2 linked regions of the Nitratireductor mangrovi genome follow. Each later gene encodes a partner of the first gene's protein in a complex. Links are inferred from orthologs where the notes say so. Each region holds a gene or a part of one and is shown on either strand. Other genes may lie near its edges. The genes, in order: nusB and rpsJ.

The links.
Region 2: the proteins of nusB (region 1) and rpsJ are in contact, whole or in part, in a solved structure (PDB 3D3B), measured with the Escherichia coli proteins. The link is inferred for Nitratireductor mangrovi from one-to-one orthologs.

What each region holds. Positions count from the first base shown.
Region 1 is NZ_CP042301.2:788,788-794,187, forward strand. The notes cover bases 1-2,913. They hold nusB (transcription antitermination factor NusB), read left to right. Parts: upstream 1-1,163; coding sequence 1,164-1,664; downstream 1,665-2,913. Other genes in these bases: ribD (bifunctional diaminohydroxyphosphoribosylaminopyrimidine deaminase/5-amino-6-(5-phosphoribosylamino)uracil reductase RibD), read left to right, coding at 1-36; FQ775_RS03790 (riboflavin synthase), read left to right, coding at 42-656; FQ775_RS03795 (6,7-dimethyl-8-ribityllumazine synthase), read left to right, coding at 705-1,160; FQ775_RS03805 (MFS transporter), read left to right, coding at 1,661-2,872. Outside these bases: FQ775_RS03810 (NYN domain-containing protein), read left to right, coding at 2,944-3,663; FQ775_RS03815 (sodium-translocating pyrophosphatase), read left to right, coding at 3,855-5,400. UniProt on the Escherichia coli protein: Part of the processive rRNA transcription and antitermination complex (rrnTAC). The complex forms an RNA-chaperone ring around the RNA exit tunnel of RNA polymerase (RNAP).
Region 2 is NZ_CP042301.2:952,246-967,571, forward strand. The notes cover bases 4,001-6,768. They hold rpsJ (30S ribosomal protein S10), read left to right. Parts: upstream 4,001-5,114; coding sequence 5,115-5,423; downstream 5,424-6,768. Other genes in these bases: tuf (elongation factor Tu), read left to right, coding at 4,001-5,050; rplC (50S ribosomal protein L3), read left to right, coding at 5,494-6,216; rplD (50S ribosomal protein L4), read left to right, coding at 6,216-6,768. In the rest of the region: FQ775_RS23760 (porin), read left to right, coding at 1-62; FQ775_RS04590 (transcriptional regulator), read right to left, coding at 79-360; rpsL (30S ribosomal protein S12), read left to right, coding at 821-1,192; rpsG (30S ribosomal protein S7), read left to right, coding at 1,212-1,682; fusA (elongation factor G), read left to right, coding at 1,719-3,809; more of tuf, read left to right, coding at 3,875-4,000; more of rplD, read left to right, coding at 6,769-6,836; FQ775_RS04630 (50S ribosomal protein L23), read left to right, coding at 6,833-7,126; rplB (50S ribosomal protein L2), read left to right, coding at 7,145-7,978; rpsS (30S ribosomal protein S19), read left to right, coding at 7,995-8,273; rplV (50S ribosomal protein L22), read left to right, coding at 8,277-8,666; rpsC (30S ribosomal protein S3), read left to right, coding at 8,666-9,373; rplP (50S ribosomal protein L16), read left to right, coding at 9,414-9,827; rpmC (50S ribosomal protein L29), read left to right, coding at 9,841-10,041; rpsQ (30S ribosomal protein S17), read left to right, coding at 10,052-10,294; rplN (50S ribosomal protein L14), read left to right, coding at 10,358-10,726; and 10 more genes. UniProt on the Escherichia coli protein: Involved in the binding of tRNA to the ribosomes. Part of the processive rRNA transcription and antitermination complex (rrnTAC). The complex forms an RNA-chaperone ring around the RNA exit tunnel of RNA polymerase (RNAP).

The sequences.
Region 1 (5,400 bases):
GAGGATACCTTCATCGAACTGGCAAGATTTGGCTGAAGACCATGTTCACCGGCATCGTCACCGACATCGGCACTGTTTCGACGCTCCAAGAACTGCCCAAGGGTGCGCGCGTCAGGGTCGAGACGTCGTACGATCCGGCAACGATCGCGATCGGTGCGTCCATCGCTTGCGCCGGCGTGTGCCTGACAGTGGTTGCATTGCCGGAAGCCGGTTCGAATGCGCGCTGGTTCGAGGTCGAGGCCTGGGAGGAGGCACTGCGGCTGACCTCAGCTGGTGGCTGGCGATCTGGAACCCGTATCAACCTCGAGCGCGCATTGAAAATCGGTGACGAACTCGGCGGTCACATCGTTTCGGGCCATGTCGATGGCATGGCCGCGATCGTGGGTCGCGAGGACGAAGGAGACGCCGTGCGCTTTACGCTCGAGGCGCCGGCCGACCTTGCCCGTTTCATCGCGCCGAAAGGGTCGGTTGCTCTGGACGGGACGTCGTTGACCGTCAACAAGGTAAATGGCGTGCGCTTCGACGTGCTTCTCATTCATCACTCGCTTGCCGTGACCACCTGGGGCGAACGCGGCGTCGGTGACGCCGTCAACCTCGAGGTCGACACCATGGCGCGTTACGCGGCGCGGCTTGCGGAAGCCGCCAAAGAGGCATAGAGCATCCGGCGACCTCTCGCCGCCGTGTACGTCCCGGAGTTTCCTTGAATGAAAGCACCTGCAAAGCTCAGGCTCCTCATTGTGGAGGCGCGCTTCTACGACGAACTGTCGGACGCTCTTCTGGAAGGCGCCAAGGCGGTGCTTGACGCCGCCGGCGCTGCCTACGACGTCGTTACCGTTCCCGGCGCGCTGGAAGTGCCTGCCGCGATCTCGTTCGCGCTTGACGCCGCCGAGGAGGGTGGTGCCGACTATGACGGCTTCGTCGCGCTTGGCTGCGTCATCCGTGGCGAAACCTATCATTTCGAGATTGTCGCCAATGAATCCTCGCGCGCCCTGATGGATATCTCCATCGAGGAATCCGCCGCGATCGGCAACGGCATCCTGACGGTCGAGAATGAAGCCCAGGCATGGGCGCGCGCGCGGCGCGGGGAGGGTGACAAGGGCGGATTTGCGGCGCGCGCAGCGTTGACCATGATCGCGCTGCGCGAGACGCTCGGAGCCTGAACCTTGAACGCATCGGCAGACAGGACGCGAGGTGAGCCGCGCCAAGCCAACAAGCGTGGCGCCGCGCGCCTGGCCGCTGTACAGGCGCTTTACCAGATGGATGTCGCCGGCACCGGGTTGCTGGAGACGACCGCCGAATACGAGACCTTCCGTCTCGGCAAGGAGCTTGACGGCGCCCTCTACCGGGAGGCCGACCCGCAGTGGTTTCGCGCGATCCTGTCCGGCGTGGTCGAAAACCAGAAGACTCTGGATCCGGTGATCCGGCAGTCGCTGCTTGAAGACTGGCCGCTGTCGCGTCTCGATTCGACGCTGCGTGCCATTCTGCGTGCCTCTGTCTACGAACTGATGAAACGCTCGGACGTGCCGACAGCGGTGATCGTCTCGGAATATGTCGATATCGCCAAGGCGTTCTACGAAGAGGATGAACCCAAGGTGGTCAACGCCGTACTCGATCGCGTTGCGCGGCGCCTGCGCGGCGAGGATGCGGCCAAGGCCGGCCGATGACGGCCGGCTTCAACGAAAAGGAAGCGCGCCGCACGGCGCTGATCCTTGCCAGCGCCAGTGCCATCGTCGGTGCGGCGGCACCAATTTCGATCTCGATTGGCGGCCTTGCCGGGCTTTATCTGCTCGGGGCGGACAAGTCGCTCGCGACCGCACCGGTCACCGCCTACACGCTCGGCGTCGCGCTTGGCGCGCTGCCGCTCGCTTGGCTGGTGCGCAGGGTCGGCCAGCGCAATGGCTTCATCTCCGGAACGGTCGCCACCGCGGTCGGCAGCGCCGTCGCTACGCTGGCCCTGTTCGACGCCAATTTCTGGCTCTTCGCGCTCGGCCTACTGGTCATCGGTTTCGGCGGCGCGTCGGTTCAGCAATACCGTTTCGCCGCCGCCGACAATGCCCCATCGCACTTCAAGGCGCGCGCCATTTCAACTGTGCTCGCTGGCGGTGTGGTGATGGCGATCGTCGGCCCGCAGGTCGTCATCTTCACCCGCGACCTGTTCGCGCCGGTGATGTTCGCGGGCTCCTTCGCCGCGGTGATCGGGCTCGCCGCGCTCGGCGCGATCATCCTGTCGTTCCTGCGTCTGCATGACCGGCAGGCTGTGGCGGTCGCGGCCAGTGATGCGCCCGTCCGCCCGCTTGGCACGATCCTGCGCCAGCCCCGTTTCGTCGTATCCCTGCTGTGCGCCATCGGCTCTTATGCCTTGATGAGCTTTGTCATGACCGGTGCTCCGCTCGCCATGGTAGGCTGCGGCTTTACCCCGGACGAGGCCGCGCTCGGTATTTCCTGGCACGTCATGGCGATGTTTGCGCCGAGTTTCGTCACGGGGCGGCTGATTGCCAGGTTCGGCAAGGAGACGATCGTCGCGATCGGTTTGATTCTGCTTCTCGGTTGTGCGGCGGTCGCCTTGTCCGGTATCGCACTGTGGCAGTTCTGGTCCGCCCTCATCCTGCTTGGTATCGGCTGGAATTTCGGCTTCATCGGCGCCACGGCCATGGTCTCGGAAACCTATAGCGAAGCCGAGAAGGGCAAGGTGCAGGGCATTCACGACTTCTTCCTGTTCGGGTCGGTCGCGTTCGCCTCGTTGATGTCGGGCCAGGTCTACAACGCCTGGGGTTGGGAGATGCTCAACTGGATCATCTTCCCGGTCGTCGTCGGTTGTATCGCCGCGCTTGCGCTGCTGGTGGCGGCCGAACGTCGCCGCGTGGCCGCCTGAACCATCGTCTCGCCGTGGCGACAGGCGATGCGTGGCCGTGCTAGCGTCGGCTCGCGCAAACAGGAGACGACATGCCGGAGAAGACCGATACGCGGGCTCGCCTCGCCCTGTTGATCGACGCGGATAATGTCCGCTCGGAGTTCTTGCCCATCATCATCCGCGAGGCCTCAGCCTACGGCACCATCACCGTGAAGCGCGTCTACGGACATTTCGCCAGTTCGGCGATGAAGTCGTGGCATGCGCTTGTCCACGAACATGCTCTGACGCCGGTGCACATCCCCCCCGCCGCCAAGGGCAAGAATGCCACCGACATGAAGCTGGCAATCGAGGCGATGGACTTGCTCCACCGAGGCCAGATCGAGGGCTTCTGCATCGCTTCCTCCGACAGCGACTTCACAACGCTGGCAAGCCGCATCCGCGAGGAGGGCGTGGCGGTCTACGGTTTCGGCGAACAGAAGGCGTCGGTCGCCTATGTGCGTTCCTGCGACCGCTTCTTCTACTGCGACCTGCTGCTCGAGGAAGAAGAGCAGGAGCAGGATCAGAAGAGGAAGCCGCGCAAGAAGGTCTCGCCGCCGACACGCGACATCCTGGCGGCCATCGACGACCTCTCCGGCGAGGATGGCTGGGCTCCCCTGGGTGAGGTCGGCCAGATACTCAACAAGCGCATGCCCGATTTCGACCCGCGCAACTATGGTTTCCGCAAGCTGAGTGGTCTTGCCGAAAGCATGGGTTCGGTCGAGGTCAAACGCTCGCGCGAGGGCGGCGGCCCGGTGCTGGTGAAGCGCAGATAGTTTCGACCAAAGTCGGTTGCGCGATAGCGGCGAAAGCCGGGCAAAACCGTAACAAAACCTTGACGTTGGCGCGGGCGTTTCGCATAAGCCGCCTCGATCGGCCGGACTCCGCCCATTTTCGTGGGCGCTCCGGCCTTCCTTCAACGGCCCGGGGAGGGGTTCTTCCGGGCCAAACCCAGGGAAATTCGGCAATGACCATGCTTTACGTCGTCATCGCCTGCGGCCTGCTTTCTGTCCTCTACGCCATCTGGGCGACGCAGTCGGTCCTCGCGGCCGATCAGGGCAACGAGCGCATGCAGGAAATCGCCGGCGCCATCCGTGAGGGTGCGCAGGCCTATCTCAGCCGGCAGTACACCACGATCGCCATCGTCGGCGTCGTGGTCTTCCTGCTCGCCTGGTGGCTGCTCTCCGGCGCTGCGGCGGTCGGCTTTGCGATCGGCGCGATCCTTTCCGGTGTTGCCGGCTTCATCGGCATGCACGTGTCTGTGCGCGCCAATGTGCGCACCGCGCAGGCGGCCTCCAACAGCCTCGCCGCCGGCCTCGACATCGCCTTCAAGTCGGGCGCCATCACCGGCATGCTGGTTGCCGGCCTCGCGCTGCTCGGCGTCGCCGTCTACTATTATGTGCTGATCGGCCCGATGGGCTACGCCCCGGCCGACCGCGCCGTCATCGACGCGCTGGTCGCGCTTGGCTTCGGCGCTTCGCTGATCTCGATCTTCGCGCGTCTCGGCGGCGGCATCTTCACCAAGGGTGCCGATGTCGGTGGCGATCTCGTCGGCAAGGTGGAAGCGGGCATTCCCGAGGACGATCCGCGCAACCCGGCCACCATCGCCGACAATGTCGGCGACAATGTCGGCGACTGTGCCGGCATGGCGGCCGACCTGTTCGAGACCTACGCGGTGACGGTTGTCGCGACCATGGTGCTCGGCGCCATCTTCTTCGGTGGCACCGAGGTGCTGGCAAGCGTCATGCTCTATCCGCTGGCGATCTGCGCGGCCTGCATCATCACCTCCATCATCGGCACCTTCTTCGTGCGCCTCGGCGCCAACGGCTCGATCATGGGCGCGCTCTACAAGGGCCTGATCGTGACCGGGCTCCTGACCGTGCTCGGCATCGGTGCTGCGACCTCGCTTACCATCGGATGGGGCGAGATCACGCCGTCGGCGACCGGCGTTTCCGCGATGACCGGCACCAACCTGTTCATCTGCGGCGTGATCGGGCTGGCCGTCACGGGCCTGATCGTGGTCATCACCGAGTACTACACCGGCACCAACAAGCGTCCGGTCAACTCGATCGCCCAGGCGTCCGTTACCGGCCATGGCACCAACGTCATTCAGGGCCTCGCCGTTTCGCTCGAGGCGACTGCGCTGCCGGCAATCGTGATCGTGGCCGGCATCATTGCCACGTTCCAGCTTGCCGGCCTGTTCGGCACCGCAATCGCCGTGACGACCATGCTCGGCCTTGCCGGCATGATCGTTGCGCTCGACGCCTTTGGCCCGGTGACCGACAATGCCGGCGGCATCGCCGAAATGTCCGGACTGCCGTCGGAAGTGCGCCAGTCGACCGACGCCCTCGACGCGGTCGGCAACACCACCAAGGCCGTGACCAAGGGCTACGCGATCGGCTCGGCCGGTCTCGGTGCGTTGGTGCTGTTCGCCGCCTATTCCTACGATCTGGAGTATTTCGCCGCCAATGCGGCGCAGTTCCCCTATTTCGAAGGCATGGGCAACGTCTCGT
Region 2 (15,326 bases), 170 kb from region 1 along the record:
ATGGGACCAGCGACACCATCAATCGTCACTTCGGCTTTCTGAAGGTCACCCGGGGTTTTTAGCAAAGCCGCTGGCGCGCTAGAACGGTTCCTCAAAGGTAACGATCGAGATTTCGCCCGAGACCGCGCCCTCATATGCCGAAAGGTGCGGTTCGTCGTCGGGCACGCCGTCCATGTCGCCGATCTTGTCGAGTTCGGCCTCGACATAGCCTTCACGAGCCAGCGCTTCGAGCGCGGAACGAACGGCGGTATCGTCATCCGGAGCCACCAACATCACGTGTACTCCCAGGGAATCGCCGCCCTTGCGTTCCCAAACCCTGCCGGTGATGATGGTGACGGGGCGGTTGTCGTTGTCCTGCATGGCGTTCCCTTTCGCGCCTCTTGGCGATTCTGGCGGCGACGCAGCCGCACGGGCGTCATGTCTTGCACGCCACAACCTTGCATGACAGGCCCTAGCGAACCATATCTGCCGTCAGCGCGCTTCCAGCGAAAGAAAATTACGTGACGGTGGCCAAACCCGCAGAAGCGCAGGATTTTTGCGGCGACGGGGTTGACGGGTGGGGCGCACGGGCGTATTAGCCGCCGCGTCTGAGCCGATGTGAGACTTGGCTTTTCGGGACGACGCGTCCTGAAGTTCGTCTCAAACAGGGTTCGTTCTACGAGCGACGACATTCCGGCGTGCATGAAGCGGTTCCGCTTCCTCTGCTTTTTTGTTCGGGCAAGCCGCAAGGAGCGGCGTGTGGCCCGAATTTGCGTATGGAAAAGGCGCTGCGAGCGGCCCTCACGTGGCCTTGAGACGGAATTGAAGAAGAGGAAGGTTTATGCCTACCGTTAACCAGCTGATCCGCAAGCCGCGCACCGCGCCGGTGAAGCGCAACAAGGTTCCGGCCATGCAGCAGAACCCGCAGAAGCGGGGTGTTTGCACGCGCGTCTACACAACGACGCCCAAGAAGCCGAACTCGGCGCTGCGCAAGGTTGCGAAGATCCGCCTCGTCAATGGTTTCGAGGTGATCGGTTACATCCCGGGTGAGGGGCACAACCTCCAGGAGCACTCCGTGGTCATGATCCGCGGTGGTCGTGTGAAGGACCTTCCGGGCGTGCGCTACCACATCATCCGTGGCGTGCTCGACACGCAGGGCGTGAAGAATCGCAAGCAGCGTCGTTCGAAATACGGCGCCAAGCGTCCGAAGTGACCTGAGAGGCTGAGAGCAGATGTCCCGTCGTCACAGAGCAGAAAAGCGCGAAATCAACCCGGATCCCAAGTTTGGGGATCTGGTTGTGACCAAGTTCATGAACGCCGTCATGCTGCACGGCAAGAAGTCGGTCGCCGAGTCGATTGTCTATGGTGCCCTCGACCAGATTGAGGACAAGACCAAGCAGGAGCCGGTCGGGGTGTTCCATCAGGCGCTCGACAACGTTGCTCCGCATGTCGAGGTTCGCTCGCGGCGCGTCGGTGGCGCGACCTATCAGGTCCCGGTCGACGTCCGTCCCGAACGGCGTCAGGCGCTCGCTATCCGCTGGCTGATCACCGCCGCGCGCGGCCGCAACGAGACCACCATGATCGATCGCCTATCGGGCGAACTCATGGATGCCGCCAACAACCGCGGCACGGCAGTCAAGAAGCGCGAAGACACGCACCGCATGGCTGAGGCCAACCGCGCCTTTGCCCATTACCGCTGGTAATCGGCAGCGCGACAGGACGAGCGAAAGGCACGAGAGATGGCCCGCGACTACAAGATCGAAGACTACCGCAATTTCGGCATCATGGCGCATATCGACGCCGGAAAGACCACGACGACCGAGCGCGTCCTGTTCTATACCGGCAAGTCGCACAAGATCGGCGAAGTCCACGACGGCGCCGCGACCATGGACTGGATGGAGCAGGAGCAGGAACGCGGCATCACCATCACGTCGGCCGCGACCACGACCTTCTGGGAAGGCCGTGACGGCAAGAAGCGCCGCTTCAACATCATCGACACCCCTGGCCACGTCGACTTCACGATCGAGGTCGAGCGTTCGCTGCGCGTGCTCGACGGCGCCATAGCGCTGCTCGATGCCAATGCCGGTGTCGAGCCGCAGACCGAGACCGTGTGGCGTCAGGCCGACAAGTATCGCGTCCCGCGCATGATCTTCTGCAACAAGATGGACAAGATCGGCGCCGACTTCTTCCGGTCGGTCGAGATGGTCAAGTCGCGCCTTGGCGCGACGCCGGTCGTCATGCAGCTGCCGATCGGCGCCGAGAGCGACTTCGCCGGTGTCATCGACCTCGTCGAGATGAAGGCACTGGTGTGGAAGTCCGAAAACCTTGGTGCCGAGTGGGATGTTCTCGACATCCCGGCCGATCTCCAGGCGCAGGCCGAAGAGTATCGCGAAAAGCTGATCGAGACCGCTGTCGAGATGGACGAGGCCGCGCTTGAGGCCTACCTTGAGGGCAATCTTCCTTCCAACGACGAGCTGCGCAAGCTGATCCGCAAGGGCACCGTCGAGGTCAAGTTCTTCCCGATGTTCTGCGGCTCGGCCTTCAAGAACAAGGGCGTGCAGCCGCTGCTTGACGCCGTCGTCGACTTTCTTCCCTCGCCGGTTGAAGTGCCGGCCATCAAGGGCATCGATCCGAAGACCGAAAGCGAGATCAGCCGCAAGTCGTCCGACGAAGAGCCGGTGTCGATGCTGGCCTTCAAGATCATGAACGACCCGTTTGTCGGTTCGCTCACCTTCTGCCGCATCTACTCCGGCGTTCTGAAGAAGGGCGTCTCGCTCGAGAACACCGTGAAGGCGAAGCGCGAGCGTATCGGCCGCATGCTGCAGATGCACTCCAACTCGCGTGAGGACATCGAAGAGGCCTATGCCGGCGACATCGTCGCGCTTGCCGGTCTCAAGGAAACCACGACGGGCGATACGCTGTGCGACCCGCTGAAGCCGGTCATCCTGGAGCGCATGGAATTCCCGGATCCGGTCATCCAGATCGCGATCGAGCCCAAGACCAAGGGCGACCAGGAAAAGATGGGCATGGCCCTCAACCGTCTCGCCGCCGAGGACCCCTCCTTCCGCGTCAAGACGGACGAGGAAAGCGGTCAGACCATCATCTCGGGCATGGGCGAACTTCACCTCGACATCATCGTCGATCGCTTGAAGCGCGAGTTCAAGGTCGAGGCCAATGTCGGCGCACCGCAGGTCGCGTATCGCGAGACCATCACCCGGCAGGCCGAGATCGACTACACGCACAAGAAGCAGACTGGCGGTTCGGGTCAGTTCGCGCGCGTCAAGATCGTGTTCGAGCCCAATCCGGAGAGCGAGGACTTCGTCTTCGAATCCAAGATCATCGGCGGCTCGGTGCCGAAGGAATACATTCCCGGCGTCCAGAAGGGCATCGAGAGCGTCATGTCCTCCGGTCCGGTGGCCGGCTTCCCGATGCTGGGCGTCAAGGCAACGCTGATCGACGGCGCCTACCACGACGTCGACTCGTCGGTCCTGGCCTTCGAGATCGCTTCGCGCGCTGCTTTCCGTGAGGGTGCGCAGAAGGCGGGTGCCCAGCTGCTCGAGCCGATCATGAAGGTCGAGGTGGTGACACCTGAGGACTATGTCGGCTCGGTGATCGGCGACCTGAACGGCCGCCGCGGCCAGATCCAGAACCAGGAGATGCGCGGCAACGCCGTTGTCGTCAATTCGATGGTGCCGCTGGCCAACATGTTCAAGTACGTCGACACGCTGCGTTCGATGTCCCAGGGCCGCGCCCAGTACACGATGCAGTTCGATCATTACGAGCCTGTGCCGACTGCGGTCGCGCAGGAAATCCAGAAGAAATACGCGTAATCCCGCCGGATTGACGCCAACGTCAACTTCGCCCGCCAGCGGGCAGCAGGAAATGGAGACCTCACATGGCAAAAGGTAAATTCGAGCGTAATAAGCCTCATGTGAACATTGGCACGATTGGTCACGTTGACCATGGCAAGACGTCGTTGACGGCGGCGATCACGAAGTATTTTGGCGAGTTCAAGGCGTATGACATGATTGACGCAGCGCCTGAGGAGAAGGCGCGGGGCATCACGATCTCGACGGCGCATGTCGAGTACGAGACGGATGCGCGCCACTACGCGCATGTCGACTGCCCGGGCCACGCCGACTACGTGAAGAACATGATCACGGGTGCCGCGCAGATGGACGGCGCGATCCTGGTTGTTTCGGCGGCGGACGGCCCGATGCCGCAGACGCGCGAGCACATCCTGCTTGCCCGCCAGGTCGGCGTTCCGGCGATCGTCGTGTTCCTGAACAAGGTCGACCAGGTCGACGATGCCGAGCTTCTGGAGCTTGTCGAGCTCGAGGTTCGCGAGCTCCTGTCGAGCTACGAGTTCCCGGGCGACGACATTCCGATCGTGAAGGGCTCTGCGCTGGCGGCGCTCGAGGACTCCAACAAGGAGATCGGCGAGGACGCGATCCGCGAGCTGATGAAGGAAGTCGACGCCTATATCCCGACGCCTGAGCGTCCGGTCGACCAGCCGTTCCTGATGCCGATCGAGGACGTGTTCTCGATCTCGGGCCGCGGCACGGTTGTGACGGGCCGCGTCGAGCGCGGCATCGTGAAGGTCGGCGAGGAGGTCGAGATCGTCGGCATCCGCCCGACTTCGAAGACGACGGTGACGGGCGTCGAGATGTTCCGCAAGCTTCTGGACCAGGGCCAGGCGGGCGACAACATCGGCGCGCTTCTGCGCGGCATCGACCGCGAGGGCGTGGAGCGCGGCCAGGTTCTGTGCAAGCCGGGTTCGGTGACGCCGCACACCAAGTTCAAGGCCGAGGCCTATATCCTGACCAAGGAGGAGGGCGGCCGCCACACGCCGTTCTTCACCAACTACCGCCCGCAGTTCTATTTCCGCACGACGGACGTGACGGGTGTCGTCACGCTTCCGGAAGGCACGGAGATGGTGATGCCGGGCGACAATGTGACGGTTGACGTTGAACTGATCGTGCCGATCGCCATGGAGGAGAAGCTGCGCTTCGCCATCCGCGAAGGCGGCCGCACCGTCGGCGCCGGCATCGTCGCATCCATCACGGAATAGGAAAAACCGGTCTGGCGCGGGTGCGGCAATCCCGCCGCGCCCGGGTCAAACAAGGACAAGACGCATGAACGGACAAAATATCCGAATCCGCCTCAAAGCGTTCGACCACCGTGTGCTCGACGCCTCGACGCGCGAGATCGTGTCGACCGCCAAGCGCACCGGCGCCAGCGTTCGCGGACCGGTTCCGCTGCCGACGCGGATCGAGAAGTTCACGGTGAACCGCTCGCCGCACATCGACAAGAAGAGCCGCGAGCAGTTCGAGATGCGCACGCACAAGCGCCTGCTCGATATCGTGGACCCGACGCCGCAGACCGTGGACGCGCTTATGAAGCTCGACCTGGCCGCCGGCGTCGACGTTGAGATCAAGCTCTAAGGGGCTTTGGGAAGAGGCGCGGCAGGGCTTGAGGCTCGGCCCGGGAACTCTTGAGAAGGAAGTTGAACCGATGCGTTCAGGTGTTATCGCACAGAAGGTGGGGATGACGCGCATCTACAACGATGCGGGCGAACATGTGCCCGTGACCGTTCTGCGGATGGAGAACTGTCAGGTTGTGGCGCAGCGCACCCAGGAGAAGAACGGCTACACGGCCGTCCAGCTTGGAGTCGGGCTTGCCCGCGTGAAGAACACGACCAAGGCGCTGCGCGGGCATTTTGCTGCCGCGTCGGTCGAGCCGAAGTCGAAGCTGGCCGAGTTCCGTGTCTCCCCGGACAACCTGCTCGATATTGGCGCCGAGATCACGGCCGACCACTTCGTTGCCGGTCAGAAGGTCGACGTCACAGGCACCTCGATCGGCAAGGGTTTCCAGGGTGTCATGAAGCGCCACAATTTCGGTGGCGGCCGGGCGACCCACGGTAACTCGGTATCGCACCGTTCGCACGGTTCGACCGGTCAGCGCCAGGACCCCGGCAAGGTGTTCAAGGGCAAGAAGATGGCTGGCCACATGGGCCAGACGCGCGTGACCACGCAGAATGTTGAGGTGGTCTCCACCGACGTCGATCGTGGCCTGATCCTGATCCGCGGCGCCGTTCCGGGCTCCAAGGGCGCCTGGATCCTGGTTCGCGACGCGGTCAAGGCCGCGCTGCCCGACAACGCGCCGAAGCCGGCTGCGATCCGCGCCGCCGCCGCGGCGGTCGCCAATGAAGCTGCCGCTCAGGAAGGGGCCGAGTGATGGACATCAAGATCACAACGCTCGCCGGCAAGGACGCAGGCAAGGCGACGCTCTCGGACGAGATCTTCGGCCTCGACCCGCGCGAAGACCTGCTTCAGCGCGTCGTGCGCTGGCAACTCGCCAAGAAGCAGCAGGGCACGCACAAGACCAAGGGGCGCGCGGAGATTTCGCGCACCGGTGCCAAGATGTACCGCCAGAAGGGTACGGGTCGCGCCCGGCATTCGTCGGCCCGCGTTCCGCAGTTCCGCGGCGGTGGCCGTGCCCACGGTCCGGTGGTGCGCAGCCACGAGCACGATTTGCCCAAGAAGGTGCGCGCGCTCGGTCTGAAGCATGCCCTGTCGGCGAAGGCGAAGGCCTCCACGCTGATCGTCGTCGACGAACTGTCGGTGAAGGATGCCAAGACCAAGGCGCTCATCGCGACGTTCGCCAAGCTCGGGCTGGACAACGCCCTGATGATCGGTGGCGCCGAGCTTGACCAGAACTTCAAGCGGGCGGCCTCGAACATCCCCAATATCGACGTGCTGCCGGTCCAGGGCATCAACGTCTACGACATTCTGCGCCGCGGCACGCTTGTCCTTTCCAAGGCGGCCGTCGAGGCTCTCGAGGAGCGTTTTAAATGACCGATCTCCGCCACTATGACGTGATCGTCAGCCCGGTGATCACCGAGAAGTCGACCATGGCGTCCGAGGTCAACCAGGTTGTCTTCAACGTCGCTCGCAAGGCGTCGAAGCCTGAGATCAAGGCGGCCGTCGAGGCGCTTTTCGGCGTCAAGGTGACGTCCGTGAACACGCTCGTTCGCAAGGGCAAGGTGAAGCGTTTCCGCGGCACCATCGGCCAGCAGAGCGATATCAAGAAAGCCGTTGTGACGCTGGCCGAAGGCCACGCGATCGATATCGCGACGGGTCTCTGAGAGGCTTGAGGTAGGATCATGGCACTCAAGAAGTACAATCCGGTCACGCCGAGCCAGCGTCAGCTGGTCATCGTTGACCGCTCCGGCCTCTACAAGGGCAAGCCGGTCAAGGGCCTGACCGAAGGTCTCACCAAGTCGGGCGGCCGCAACAATGCCGGCCGCGTGACCGCGCGCTTCATCGGCGGGGGTCACAAGCGGACCTATCGCGTCATCGATTTCAAGCGCCGCAAGTTCGACGTCGCGGCAACGGTTGAGCGTATCGAGTACGACCCGAACCGCTCCGCCTTCATCGCGCTCATCCGCTATGATGACGGCGAACTGTCCTACATCCTGGCGCCGCAGCGTCTTGCGGTGGGCGACAAGGTCGTCTCCAGCGCCTCGGCCGACGTCAAGCCCGGCAATACCATGCCGCTTTCGGCGATGCCGGTCGGCACGATCGTCCACAATGTCGAGCTGAAGCCCGGCAAGGGCGGACAGGTCGCGCGTTCGGCGGGCGCCTATGTGCAGCTTGTCGCTCGCGACCAGGGTATGGCAATCCTGCGTATGAGCTCCGGCGAACAGCGCCTCGTGCATGGGTCGTGCCTCGCCACTGTCGGCGCGGTTTCCAATCCGGACCATGCCAACATCAACGATGGCAAGGCGGGCCGCACCCGCTGGCGCGGCAAGCGTCCGCACAACCGCGGCGTCGCCATGAACCCGGTCGACCATCCGCACGGCGGTGGTGAAGGCCGCACTTCCGGCGGTCGTCATCCGGTTTCGCCGTGGGGCAAGCCCACGAAGGGCAAGCGTACGCGCTCCAACAAGGCGACCGACAAGTTCATCATGCGCTCGCGTCATGCGCGCAAGTCATAAGAAGAGGTAAGGCGAAGTGACCCGCTCAGTCTGGAAAGGCCCCTTCATCGACGGCTACATGCTGAAGAAGGCCGACAAGGTGCGCGAGAGCGGCCGCAACGAAGTGATCAAGATCTGGAGCCGCCGTTCCACGATCCTACCCCAGTTCGTCGGCCTGACCTTTGGCGTCTACAACGGCCAGAAGCATATTCCCGTCTCCGTGTCGGAAGACATGGTCGGGCACAAATTCGGTGAATTCGCTCCGACCCGGACCTATTACGGCCACGGCGCGGACAAGAAGGCGAAGAGGAAGTAAGTCATGGGCAAGGCCAAAGCTCCGCGCCGGCTTGCTGACAACGAGGCGCGCGCCGTCCTGCGCACGATCCGCGTCAGCCCGCAGAAGCTGAACCTGGTTGCCGCCATGATCCGCGGCAAGAAGGTGGCGAGCGCGCTCGCCGACCTCGAGTTCTCGCGCAAGCGCATCGCCGGAACGGTCAGGAAGACCCTGGAATCGGCGATCGCCAATGCCGAGAACAATCACGATCTCGACGTCGATTCGCTGGTTGTCGCCGAGGCTTTTGTCGGCAAGTCGATCGTCATGAAGCGCTTCCATGCACGTGGCCGCGGACGCGCCAGCCGCATCGAGAAGCCGTTCGCGAACCTGACCATCGTCGTTCGCGAAGTTGAAGAGAAAGTGGAGGCCGCCTGATGGGCCAGAAAGTCAATCCGATCGGGCTTCGCCTCGGCATCAACCGGACCTGGGATTCGCGCTGGTATGCCAACACCGGCGAGTACGGCAAGCTGCTGCACGAAGACCTCAAGATCCGCGATTACCTGATGTCGGAGCTGAAGCAGGCCGCGATCTCCAAGGTCGTGATCGAGCGCCCGCACAAGAAGTGCCGGGTGACGATCCACGCAGCGCGTCCGGGTCTGATCATCGGCAAGAAGGGCGCCGACATCGAGAAGCTGCGCCGCAAACTGACCGAGATGACCCAGTCGGAGACGCATCTGAATATCGTCGAGGTGCGCAAGCCCGAGGTCGACGCCACGCTGATCGCGCAGTCGATCGCCCAGCAGCTGGAGCGCCGCGTTGCGTTCCGCCGTGCCATGAAGCGCGCCGTCCAGTCGGCGATGCGCCTTGGTGCCGAAGGCATTCGCATCAACTGCTCGGGCCGGCTTGGCGGCGCGGAGATCGCGCGCATGGAATGGTACCGCGAGGGCCGCGTGCCGCTGCACACGCTGCGCGCCGACGTCGATTATGGCACTGCCGAGGCGCAGACCGCCTACGGCGCCTGCGGCGTGAAGGTCTGGGTCTTCAAGGGCGAGATCCTCGAACACGATCCGATGGCGTCGGAACGCCGTGCGATCGAGAGCGAGCATCAGGGCGGCGGTGGCCGTCGTCGCGAGAACGCCTGATCGTTCCTCGCGCAGGAAACGGAATTTGGAGTAGAAAACGATGCTGCAGCCGAAGCGCACGAAGTTCCGCAAGCAGTTCAAGGGCCGTATTCACGGCGCCGCCAAGGGCGGCACCAAGCTCGACTTCGGCTCGTTCGGGCTGAAGGCGCTGGAGCCGGAGCGTGTCACCGCGCGTCAGATCGAGGCTGCTCGCCGGGCCATCACCCGCGAGATGAAGCGCCAGGGCCGCGTCTGGATCCGCATCTTCCCGGACGTGCCTGTCACCTCCAAGCCGACCGAAGTCCGCATGGGTAAGGGCAAGGGCTCGGTCGACTATTGGGTCTGCCGCGTCAAGCCGGGTCGGATCATGTTCGAACTGGACGGCGTTTCCGAAACGATCGCGCGCGAGGCATTGCGCCTGGGCGCTGCCAAGCTGCCGGTCAAGACGCGCTTTATCCAGCGCGTGAGCGAATAGGAAGGGCGCAACGATGAAAGCCTCTGACGTCAGGGCCAAGACCCTGGATCAGCTCAATGACGAGCTCGCCGGCCTGAAGAAGGAGCAGTTCAACCTGCGCTTTCAGAAGGCGACCGGTCAGCTCGAGAAGACCTCGCGCGTCAAGCAGGTCCGTCGGGACATCGCGCGCATCAAGACCATCGTCGCCGAGAAATCGGCGGACAAGAACGCGTAGGAAGAAGAATATGCCAAAGCGCATCCTGCAGGGCACGGTCGTCAGCGACAAGAACGACAAGACGGTCGTCGTCAAGGTCGAGCGCCGCTTTACCCACCCGGTGATGAAGAAGACCGTGCGCATGTCGAAAAACTACAAGGCGCATGACGAGGCCAACAGCCACAAGGTGGGCGACACCGTGCTCATCCAGGAGTCGCGGCCGATCTCCAAGGACAAGCGCTGGGTCGTGGTGACCGAAGCGCAGGCCGAGTAGCGAAAAGTTTCGGAAAGCCGGGAAGGGCAGCCCTTCCCATGAACAAGAAGAAGGCGGCCAGTCATGATTCAGATGCAAACAAACCTCGACGTCGCTGACAATTCCGGCGCCCGTCGTGTCATGTGCATCAAGGTGCTGGGCGGTTCGAAGCGGAAATACGCTTCCGTGGGCGACGTGATCGTCGTCTCGGTCAAGGAAGCCATTCCGCGCGGCCGCGTGAAGAAGGGCGACGTGATGAAGGCGGTCGTGGTCCGCACGGCCAAGGACATCCGCCGTCCGGACGGCAGCGTCATTCGTTTCGACAAGAATGCCGCCGTTCTGGTGGACAACAAGAAAGAGCCGGTCGGCACGCGTATCTTCGGCCCTGTCCCGCGCGAATTGCGCGCGAAGGCCCACATGAAGATCATCTCGCTGGCGCCGGAAGTGCTGTAAGGAGCCGGATTGATGCAGAAGATCCGTAAAGGCGACAAGGTCGTCGTGCTCGCCGGCAAGGACAAGGGCCGCACCGGCGAGGTTTTAAAAGTCATGCCGAAGGACGACAAGGCCGTCGTCCGCGGCATCAACGTTGTGCGCCGCCATCAGCGGCAGACGCAGAACCAGGAAGGCGGCATCATCTCCATCGATGCGCCGATCCACATGTCCAACCTTGCGCTCGCCGACCCCAAGGACGGCAAGCCGACCCGCGTCGGCTTCGAGATCAAGGACGGCAAGAAGGTTCGCGTCGCCAAGCGCTCGGGAGTTGAGATCGATGTCTGAGACTTACGAACCGCGCCTGAAGAAGCTCTACAACGAGACCATTCGCAAGGCGCTGCGCGACCAGTTCTCATACGACAACGAGATGCAGGTTCCGCGTCTCGAAAAGGTCGTCATCAATATGGGTGTCGGGGCCGCGACCGCGGACTCCAAGAAGCCGACCGTGGCTGCGGAAGAACTGTCGCTGATTGCCGGCCAGAAGGCCGTCGTCACGCGGGCACGCACCTCCATCGCCGGTTTCAAGGTGCGCGAGGGCATGCCTATCGGCGCCAAGGTGACTTTGCGCAAGGACCGTATGTACGACTTCGTCGATCGCCTTGTGACGATCGCGCTGCCGCGCGTGCGTGACTTCCGCGGCCTTAACCCGAAGAGCTTCGACGGCCGCGGCAACTTCGCCATGGGCATCAAGGAGCACATCGTGTTCCCCGAGATCAACTACGACAAGGTCGACCAGATCTGGGGAATGGACATCATCGTTTGTACGACCGCCACGACGGACGACGAGGCCCGGGCATTGCTCAAGGCCTTCAACTTCCCGTTCCGGCAGTAACGGCAGCGAAAAAGGAACAATCTGATATGGCAAAGACCAGCTCAGTCGAAAAGAACAAGCGCCGCCGCAAGCTCGTCGCGCGCCACGCGGCCAAGCGTGCCGAACTCAAGGCGCTCGTGATGAACCGTGAGTTGCCGATGGAAGATCGCTTCCGCGCGCAGCTCAAGCTCGCCGCGATGCCGCGCAACTCTTCCAAGGTGCGCATCCGTAATCGCTGCGAGGTGACGGGGCGTCCGCGCGCCTTCTATCGCAAGCTGAACATGTCGCGCGTTGCGCTGCGTGAACTGGGCTCGCTGGGTCTGATCCCGGGCCTGGTCAAGTCGAGCTGGTAAGGAGGGCGAGCGATGTCCATGAGTGATCCTCTCGGCGATATGCTGACCCGCATCCGCAACGCCTATGGCCGCAAGAAGACCAAGGTCTCGACCCCGGCGTCCAAGCTGCGCGCGCGTGTGCTCGAAGTCATGAAGTCCGAAGGCTATATCCGCGACTACAGCCAGACCGATTTCGACAATGGCAAGTCGGAGATCGAGATCGAGCTGAAATATTTCGATGGCGTTTCGGTGATCCGCGAGATCGCCCGCGTCTCGAAGCCCGGTCGTCGGGTCTATGTTTCGGCCAGGTCGATTCCGCAGGTCTCCAACGGCCTCGGCATTTCGATCCTGTCGACGCCGAAGGGCGTCATGGCGGACCATGAAGCGCGCGAACAGAATGTCGGCGGAGAGATCCTCTGCCAGATCTTCTGATCGGGCCCAAACAGAACGAACGAGGACAGGAACATGTCTCGTATTGGTAAGAGACCCGTGGCGGTGCCGGATGGCGTGACCGCGTCCGTCGATGGCCAGACCGTTATCGCGAAGGGCCCGAAGGGCGAACTGCGCTTCGTCGTCAACGACGAGGTTCTGGTCAAGCTCGACAACGGCGAGATCAAGGTCGATCCGCGTGATCAGTCGAAAGACGCACGCTCCAAATGGGGCATGTCGCGCACGATGATCCAGAACATCCTCAAGGGGGTGAAGGACGGCTTCGAGAAGCGTCTCGAGATTACCGGCGTCGGTTACCGCGCGGCCCTGCAGGGGAAGGATCTGCAGCTCTCTCTCGGCTTCAGCCACGAGGTGGTTTACAAGGCGCCGGAAGGCATCCAGATCACCGTGCCCAAGCCGACGGAGATCGTCGTGACTGGTATCGACAACCAGAAGGTCGGCCAGGTCGCAGCGGAAATCCGCGAGTATCGCGGCCCCGAGCCCTACAAGGGCAAGGGCGTGCGTTATGCCGACGAGCGCATCGTGCGCAAGGAAGGCAAGAAGAAGTAAGGAAAGCAGGCCATGGCTTCTAAGGATTCTACCCAGCGCCGCGCTGCCCGCGTCCGCCGCCAGGTCAAGGCGGTGGCCGGCGATCGCCTGCGCCTCTCGGTCCATCGCTCGTCGAAGAACATCTACGCCCAGATCATCGATGATCAGAAGGGCCACACGGTCGCCGCCGCTTCGACGCTTGAGAAGGACGTCAAGGGTTCGCTCAAGACCGGTGCGGATGCCGCTGCCGCAGCCGCGGTTGGCAAGCTGATTGCCGAGCGTGCGGTCAAGGCCGGCGTCAAGGAGGTCGTTTTCGACCGCGGCGCCTATATCTACCACGGCCGCGTCAAGGCGCTCGCCGAGGCTGCCCGCGAGGGCGGTCTGTCGTTCTAAACCGCCCCCCGGCCAAGGCGCCGGGTCAGGCAAAAATCAACCGCCGTGCTTCCGGAAAAGAACAAGGAACAGGATAATGGCACAGGATCGCAGGGACGGCCGCGGCCGTGATCGCGAAGAGCGCGACAGCGAATTTGTCGACAAGCTCGTTCACATCAACCGCGTCGCCAAGGTCGTCAAGGGCGGCCGCCGCTTCGGCTTTGCAGCACTCGTCGTAGTCGGCGACCAGAAGGGCCGCGTCGGCTTTGGTCACGGCAAGGCGCGCGAGGTGCCTGAGGCGATCCGCAAGGCGACTGAAAGCGCCAAGCGCGACATGATCTTCGTGCCGCTCCGGTCGGGCCGTACGCTCCACCACGACGTCTCCGGCCGCCATGGCGCCGGTCGCGTCCTGCTGCGCGCCGCAAAGGCCGGTACCGGCATCATCGCTGGTGGCCCTATGCGCGCCGTCTTCGAGACCCTCGGCGTCCATGACGTCGTGGCCAAGTCGATGGGCACGTCCAATCCCTACAACATGGTGCGCGCCACCTTCGACGCATTGAAGCAGCAGATGCACCCCAAGGATGTGGCTGCCCAGCGCGGCATCAAATATTCGTCACTGCAGGCGCGTCGCGGCGCTGCCGCCGCCGAAGAATAACTGCTCGCGCGGCTGACAGAGGAACAGGAAAATGGCTGAGAAGAAGAAGGGCAAGACCGTAACGGTCGAGCAGGTCGGCAGCCCCATCCGCCGCCCGGCCGAGCAGCGTGCGACGCTGATCGGCCTTGGTCTGAACAAGCTGCATCGCCGCCGCACGCTGGAGGACACGCCCTCCGTGCGCGGCATGATCGCGAAAGTGCAACATCTCGTCCGCGTCGTGGACGAGGCGTAAGCGACGCTGGAGCATCGACATGAAACTCAACGAACTGCGCGACAAGGAAGGCGCGACCCAGTCGCGCAAGCGCGTCGGGCGCGGCATTGGTTCGGGCCTCGGCAAGACCGGTGGGCGCGGTGTGAAGGGCCAGAAGTCCCGTTCCGGCGTCTCGATCAACGGGTTCGAGGGCGGCCAGATGCCGCTTTACCGCCGTCTGCCCAAGCGTGGCTTCAAGGTCCCGTTCCCGAAGGACTTCAACATCGTTTCGCTGGCCCGCATCCAGCAGGCGGTCGACGCCAAGAAGCTTGATGCCAAGAAGCCGGTGACGGCCGAGGCGCTCGTCGAGGCTGGCGTTATCCGCCGTGTTCGCGATGGCGTGCGTCTGCTCGCCGATGGCGAACTCAAGGCCAAGGTGACCTTCGAAATCGCCGGCGCCTCCAAGGCCGCCATCGAGAAGGTCGAAAAGGCCGGCGGTTCGGTGAAGCTGCCGGAAAAGCCTGCCGCCGAGTAACCGGTTTCCGGTGCGACCAATAGCGGCGGCCCCTGGCCGCCGCTTGCATCCTGGGCGGCTGGGGCCTATCTCGGGGCTTCGGCGCACGCGTCGTCCGCGACGGACGGGTCAGGAAGCGTGACGAAGCGGAGAACTTTTCATGGCGTCTGCTGCTGAGCAACTTGCCTCCAATCTGAACTTCGCTGCCTTCGCCAAGGCCGAGGATCTGAAGAAGCGGATCTGGTTTACCCTTGGCGCATTGCTCGTCTACCGCCTCGGCACCTATATCCCGATCCCGGGGATCAATCCCGATGCCTTCGCGCAGGCGTTCGAGCAGCAGTCGGGCGGCGTTCTCGGCATGTTCAACATGTTTGCCGGCGGCGCCGTCGAGCGCATGGCGATCTTCGCCCTCGGCATCATGCCCTACATCTCCGCTTCCATCATCATGCAGCTGATGACGTCGGTGATCCCGACGCTCGAGCAGTTGAAGAAGGAAGGCGAGCAGGGCCGCAAGGTCATCAACCAGTACACCCGCTACGGTACCGTCCTGCTTGCGACGGTTCAGGCCTACGGTATTTCTGTCGGACTCGAGAGTGGTACCGATATCGTCACCGATCCCGGCTGGTTCTTCCGCATCTCCGCCGTCATCACCCTGGTTGGCGGCACCATGTTCCTGATGTGGCTCGGCGAGCAGATCACCGCTCGCGGC